DNA from 2 places in the Bacillus sp. JK74 genome. Region 2 is predicted to be linked to the other one. Evidence: riboswitches for the same ligand, from Rfam matches in the RefSeq annotation. Region 2 holds a riboswitch; the other holds the start of a gene.

Region 1 (3,368 bases), on a different contig from region 2:
TGCCAGACATACTTTTGAGCCGGAATAAGCGCCTATCCAGAGAACATCATGATTCCCCCATTGAATATCCACTGAATGATAGTTGATCAGTTCTTCCATGATTTTATCCGGCTGCGGTCCGCGGTCATAAATATCGCCGACAACATGCAGATGGTCGACCACCAATCGCTGCGTGCTGTAGGCAAGACCGGTGATCAGCTTATCGGCCTGGCCGAGCGCAATGATCTGTTCTATGATTTCGGAGTAGTATTGTTCCTTGTTGGCGGCTTGTTCTGTTTTGTACAGCAGCTCTTCGGAAATATAAGCAAATTGGGCGGGCAGTGCTTTGCGCAATTTGGAGCGGGTGTACTTGGAAGAACAATAAGAAACGAGCTTAATCATCCGATGAATCGTTTCTTTATACCACTCGTTTAATGCCTCTTTCGTATCAAAGTTATGTTTGATCAGCTTCAGTTTGTCTTCCGGGTAATAGACCAAAGCCGCCAGTTCATCAATTTCTCTATCGTAAATGACGCCGCTGAAAATATCGCGGATCTTCTCTTTTACTCTTCCTGAACCGTTCCGCAGCACGTGCTGGAATGCCTGATACTCCCCGTGCAGATCACTGACGAAATGCTCGGTTCCTTTCGGCAGGTTCAGTATCGCTTTCAGATTAATGATTTCCGTGACCACTTTTTCTTCACAATCGTATTTTTGTGCGAGCAGATCTAAATATTTGGTTTCCAATCTCGTCCATCCCCTTTTTATTTACGAGCAATTGTATGATAAAGTGAATTTAAAGTATGACATAATGTTTAAATGATTAGACCTTATATGATAGTACCGCATAACGCCTTTTTGAGACAATGAAAACGGAAAATACGGCGCTTCAGGCATCGAAAATTGGACCGGGATAACGCCGTGAGCTCATCCCCCTATTGACAATGAATTCAACTTCCATTAAAATAAAAAGTTAGCTGATAGTTATTTCTATCGGAAACTTAATACGTAGCAGGCTATGATTGCTGTGGGTCGCACTACAGCAGGAGCGGCTTCTGGAGAGACCGCGGGTTTTCCGCGGCGCCGAAGGGTTCACAATCTCAGGCAAAAGGACAGAAGAGTACCGAATATGTATTTGTCATGCTGTTGATTGTCAGCGGCGCAAATATAATTTGATATTCTTATGACCATGAGATTGGAGGGCATCCAATCTCTTTTTTTATTGGCTTTTTTTGCTCGTCGTTCACTAGAGAGGTAAGGAGGAGTCAGATGTGGAGCAGCGAGAGCTAAAGAGGGACTTATCGAATCGGCACGTGCAGCTGATCGCCATTGGCGGCACGATCGGCACCGGATTGTTTTTAGGGTCCGGTAAGGCGATTCAGCTGGCGGGTCCTTCTATCATCTTTGCGTATTTTATTGTAGGTATTGCGCTTTTTTTCGTCATGCGGGCGCTGGGAGAACTGCTGTTATCTAAAGCAGGCTACCAATCATTAACGGATATTGCCGAGGCGTATTTAGGGCCGCGTGCAGCGTTTGTCACCGGCTGGACTTATTGGTTTTGCTGGATTATGACGGCTATGGCGGATGTGATCGCCGTCGGTGTATATGTGAAATATTGGTTTGACATTCCGCAGTGGGTTCCTGCACTTATCTGTTTGCTCATTTTATTAGGGCTTAATCTGTTAACGGTTAAGATTTTTGGAGAATTGGAGTTTTGGTTCGCCTTAATTAAGGTAGTCACGATTCTCGCGTTAATTGTCATCGGGGTGGTTCTGCTGGTGATTGGGTTCAAAACGCATACCGGAACGGTTTCAGCGGCGAATCTGTGGGAGCACGGCGGCTTGTTTCCGAACGGATTTTCAGGCTTTTTGCTTTCGTTCCAGATGGTGATCTTCGCCTATGTCGGTGTGGAGTTAGTGGGTGTGTCAGCGGCGGAAACGTCAAATCCGAAAAAAAATATTCCGTCCGCGATCAATAAAATTCCTTTACGGATTTTATTTTTCTACGTCGGGGCATTGATCATTCTTTTATGTATTAATCCGTGGATGCAGCTGAATGCAACGGAAAGTCCATTTGTAAAGACCTTCAGTCTGGTCGGCATTCCGTTGGCCGCGGGAATTATTAATTTTGTCGTATTAACGTCTGCCGCTTCTGCTTGTAACAGCGGGATGTTTTCAACAAGCCGGATTTTGTATAACTTAAGCAAAACGAAACAGGCGCCGGCAAGTTTTGCGAAGCTGAATAAAAATCATGTGCCGAGCCGCGCATTATGGATATCGGTTATTGTGCTGTCAGCTGGCGCTCTTTTAAGCAAATTGATACCGGAAGCGGCCTTTGGCATCGTGACCACCATCAGCGCGATTTGTTTCATTTGGGTGTGGGGCGTGATTCTTGTCTGTCATATCAGATACAGGAAAACCCGTCCGGACTTACATGCAAGCTCGTCTTTCAAGGCGCCGTTTGCGCCGTTTATCAATTACGCCGTGCTGGCGCTGTTTGCCTTCATTCTGGTGATTATGCTGTTTGCGGATGCGACGCGCCCGGCTTTGCTGCTGACGCCGCTGTGGTTTATTGGATTATTTCTCATCTATCGGGCGAGAGGGAGAAAGACAGATTGAATTACTTCAGACGGTGTACTGCCATGCAGTATGCCGTTTTAATATAAAAAAAGCGCTATCCTGCCTTGTAAGCAGGGTAGCGCTTTTTACATTAATTCCGGATCAAATAATCAAATGCGCCTAAAGCGGCAGTTGCACCTGATCCCATGGAGATAATGATTTGGTTGTACGGGCCGTCTGTGCAGTCCCCTGCGGCAAATAGACCGGGAACGCTTGTCGCGCCGCTCTTATCGACGATGATTTCGCCGATGCGGTTGCGTTCGACGGTTTCGTCTAACCATTCTGTATTAGGCACGAGACCGATTTGGACGAATACACCTTGGAGTTCAACGTGTTTTTCTTCGCCTGTTTCACGGTCAACGAACGTAATGCCGTTTACGTTTTGGTCGCCTGTGATTTCTTTCGTTTGTGCATTTTTGTGCACAGTGACGTTTGGCAGGCTGTAAAGACGTTTTTGCAGGACTTCGTCTGCTTTCAGCTCAGGCGCGAACTCCAGCACAGTCACGTGATTGACGATACCTGCAAGGTCAATCGCCGCCTCGATTCCGGAGTTTCCGCCGCCGATAACGGCTACGTCTTTGCCTTCAAACAATGGTCCGTCACAGTGCGGGCAGTATGCAACACCTTTGTTTTTGAACTCTTGCTCACCAGGTACGTTGACATTGCGCCAGCGGGCACCTGTTGAAAGGATCACTGTTTTACTTTTCAGTACAGCGCCGTTTTCAAGTTCAAGTTCGAAGAGGTCTTTTTTCTCAAGGCGTTTCGCGCGCT
Region 2 (3,368 bases):
GTGAAATTTCAGGCTGGTAAGGCGTATATGCCGTGTAAAACTCTGATCGGGATATCACATGATCGACGATAACCGGCTGGTAGTGATCGTACACTCCTGCGCCCAGAAAAGATGCATATGTAACAGCGTCTTTATTTTTCGCCGCAAGCTTTGTCAGCTCTCTCGTCAGCTCCGTTTCAGATTTTGCTTGTTTAATTTGGTAGTCTTTTTGAAACCTCACATCTTCCGGAATATCGGCAAACAGTTCATCAATTGTTTCTGCGCCGATGGCTTTCAGCATTTCTTTTTTATCCTGTTCTGTCGCGGGCAAATATCGATGCTTCATATGACTCTCCTTTTTCAGCTCTGTTTTGGACGTTTATAAAACGGTGTGCGGACAATCTTCGCTTTTACCGTTTTTTTACGGATTTCCACTTCTACTTCCGTTCCGACTTCACTGAATTCCGTTTTGATCAAGGCAAGGCCGATATTTTTCTTTAAAGTCGGAGATTGCGTGCCTGTCGTGACTTCACCGATCGGAACACCGTCTTTTTTCACGGCGTACCCGTGTCTCGGAATCCCTTTTTCAATCATCTCAAGTCCGACCAGCTTTCGCGGGGCTCCTTTTTCTTTCTGTTCACGCAATACAGATTTCCCGAAAAAATCGGAATCTTTCTTGTGTTTCACGGCAAATCCGATTCCGGCTTCAATCGGTGTAATATCTTTCGTCAATTCCTGACCGTATAAAGCAAGCTTCGCTTCAAATCTCAGCGTATCACGGGCGCCGAGGCCGCACGGAACGAGGCCTTCATGCTCTCCCGCTGCAAGTATCTCCTTAAATAGATGAACCGCATCTTCATTGCGGCAATATAACTCAAACCCGTCTTCACCGGTATAGCCCGTTCTTGAAAGCAGGACTTGGCATCCGGCAACGTCCGCCTCGTCAATAAATGTAAACGGCTTTAAGGAGGACAAATCACATTCAGTCAGCTTCGCAAGAACCAACTGAGCATTCGGCCCCTGAACGGCAAGCAGTGAAATCCCGTCAGACTGATTCGTCAGCGTGACGTCGCCTTCCGCATGTTCCGTCAGCCAGGCGATGTCTTTTTCAATATTAGACGCGTTTATCACGAGCAGATAGCAGCTCTCGCTTTTCTGATAGATCAGCAAATCATCGACCGTACCGCCGTCAGGATAGCACATGGCGGTATAAAGCGCGTTTCCCGGCTTTAAATCGGCAACGTCATTTGTCATCATTTTTTGCAGAAAAGACAGGGCGTCTTTACCGGATACTTCAACTTCCCCCATATGAGACACATCAAACAGTCCTGCTTTTGTGCGGACGGCTTCATGCTCCTCTTTAATAGAAGAAAATTGAACCGGCAGCTCCCATCCTCCAAAATCAATCGTTTTTCCGCCGTATTCTTTATACACGTCATAAAGCGGTGTTCGTTTCAGCATCATCTTCCCCCTTCAGTCATTGGCGCATTGTAAAAACATATAAAAAAGGACAGAGAAACACCTCATGAAAATGAAGGTTTCTCTGTCCCGGCACCTGAAAGTTTACTTTATGAACATATCATAAAGACGTCCCCTTTGGTGGCCTGCTTCTTCTAAGTGCAGACACTCTCCAGAGTTGCGTCGAGCAAGAGTTCTTTTGCCTGAGAGATTCACTCCGCAGTTTGCTCCTTCGGCGCCCGGACGCCCATCTTTCGTCCGAGTCTCTCCCCTTGCTGTCATTCGCTCATATTTACCAATTTTATGGACATACTAAAGCAATATCTTTTAGTGAAATCATTACTTATATCCTACCACCCTCATTTACGTCCGGCAACAAAAATTATGATAAATCAGTTTTTTAAAAGAAAGGCGGTTTTGTTACATATGACAGCAGAGATCATATTTGATGCAAACTGGCCGGGAGAGTTTTCTGAGCGGCTGAAAACGGACGGTCCCTGGTCAAATTGGGAGATGTACAAACTGTCGGCTGAAGTCCAGCAGACCCTTGCCATTCCTGAATTCGAAGGGTTGAGGGCTCCTTTGTACCTTCCCGATTTCACTCCGCTTCCCCATCAGCTTGAGGTCGCGCAGAAAGTCGTTGAAAAAATGAACGGCAAGGCGATTTTGGCTGATGAAGTAGGGCTCGGAAAAACGGTGGAAGCGGGCCTGATTTTAAAAGAATATATGATTCGCGGGCTGGCCAAAAAAATCCTGATTCTTGTGCCGGCATCACTCGTTTCCCAGTGGGTGAAAGAGCTTCAGGAGAAGTTTTTAATACCCGCTGTTGAACAGAAGAAAAGCTATGTGTGGGAACAGTGCGATATCGTCGTTTCTTCTATTGATACGGCCAAACGCTCCCCTCACAAAGACATTGTCCTTTCTATTCCGTATGATCTCGTCATTATTGACGAGGCGCACAAGCTCAAAAACAGCAAAACGAAAAATTATGAATTTGCGAGAAGTCTTGTGAAGAAATACTGCCTGCTTCTGACGGCGACGCCGATTCAAAACCGGATCGAAGAAATCTTCAATTTAGTGTCACTGTTAAAGCCCGGCCATTTAGGAAACGAAAGCGGATTTCAAGAAACCTTCAATCAGAAGGACGGGATTGACGCTCATGAGCATTTGAAAGAACTCGTCAATAAGGTGATGATCCGCAACACGCGGAGCGACACCGGCCTTACATGGACGAAGCGCCACGTGGAAACAGTGCCGATCACCTTTTCACCGACGGAACAGGCGCTTTACGATGACATTGCCGCACTGAAAAACGGCACGGAAAAGCCCGCAAGCGCATTTTCCATTATGACGCTGCAAAGAGAGTGCTGTTCAAGCCGGGAAGCCGTGTATATGACGCTCAAAAAAATGCTTGACCAAAAAGACAAACAAGCGCCCGCATTCGATGAACAGACGATCGCTAATTTAATGGACCGCATCAATCAAGTCACGCAAAACTCAAAAGCGATTCAAGTTGTTGACTTGATCCAAAAGATTAATGATAAAGTCATTATTTTTACTGAATACAGGGCGACACAGATTTACCTGCAATGGTTCCTTCAGCAGAACGGCATAAGCTCCGTTCCGTTCAGAGGCGGATTTAAACGCGGAAAAAAAGACTGGATGAAGGATCTCTTCCGCGGCAAAGTGCAGGTGCTGATTGCTACAGAAGCAGGAGGCGAAGGGATCAACCTGCAATTCTGCAACCATATTATCAATTATGACCTCCCGTGGAACCCGATGCGGCTTGAACAAAGAATCGGAAGGATTCACAGACTCGGTCAGGAAAGAGATGTCCATATCTACAATATGGCGACAAAACATACGGTGGAAGAGCATATCTTAAAACTTCTGTATGACAAAATTCATTTATTTGAAAATGTCGTCGGAGA

The links. A riboswitch is a leader RNA that binds a small molecule or an ion and turns the genes downstream of it on or off. The one in region 2 is predicted to bind glycine.
Region 1: another riboswitch for glycine. It lies ahead of ACWJJ5_RS04400 (amino acid permease); the one in region 2 lies ahead of gcvT (glycine cleavage system aminomethyltransferase GcvT).

The regions. Positions count from the first base shown of each region.
Region 1 is NZ_JBSJQB010000001.1:879,034-882,401, reverse strand. It holds gene fbp (fructose-1,6-bisphosphatase) at 1-726, opposite strand, end outside; glycine riboswitch at 1,025-1,105, shown strand; gene ACWJJ5_RS04400 (amino acid permease) at 1,251-2,597, shown strand; gene ahpF (alkyl hydroperoxide reductase subunit F) at 2,689-3,368, opposite strand, start outside.
Region 2 is NZ_JBSJQB010000003.1:481,731-485,098, reverse strand. It holds gene gcvPA (aminomethyl-transferring glycine dehydrogenase subunit GcvPA) at 1-325, opposite strand, end outside; gene gcvT (glycine cleavage system aminomethyltransferase GcvT) at 340-1,440, opposite strand; glycine riboswitch at 1,619-1,719, opposite strand; gene ACWJJ5_RS12705 (DEAD/DEAH box helicase) at 1,864-3,368, shown strand, end outside.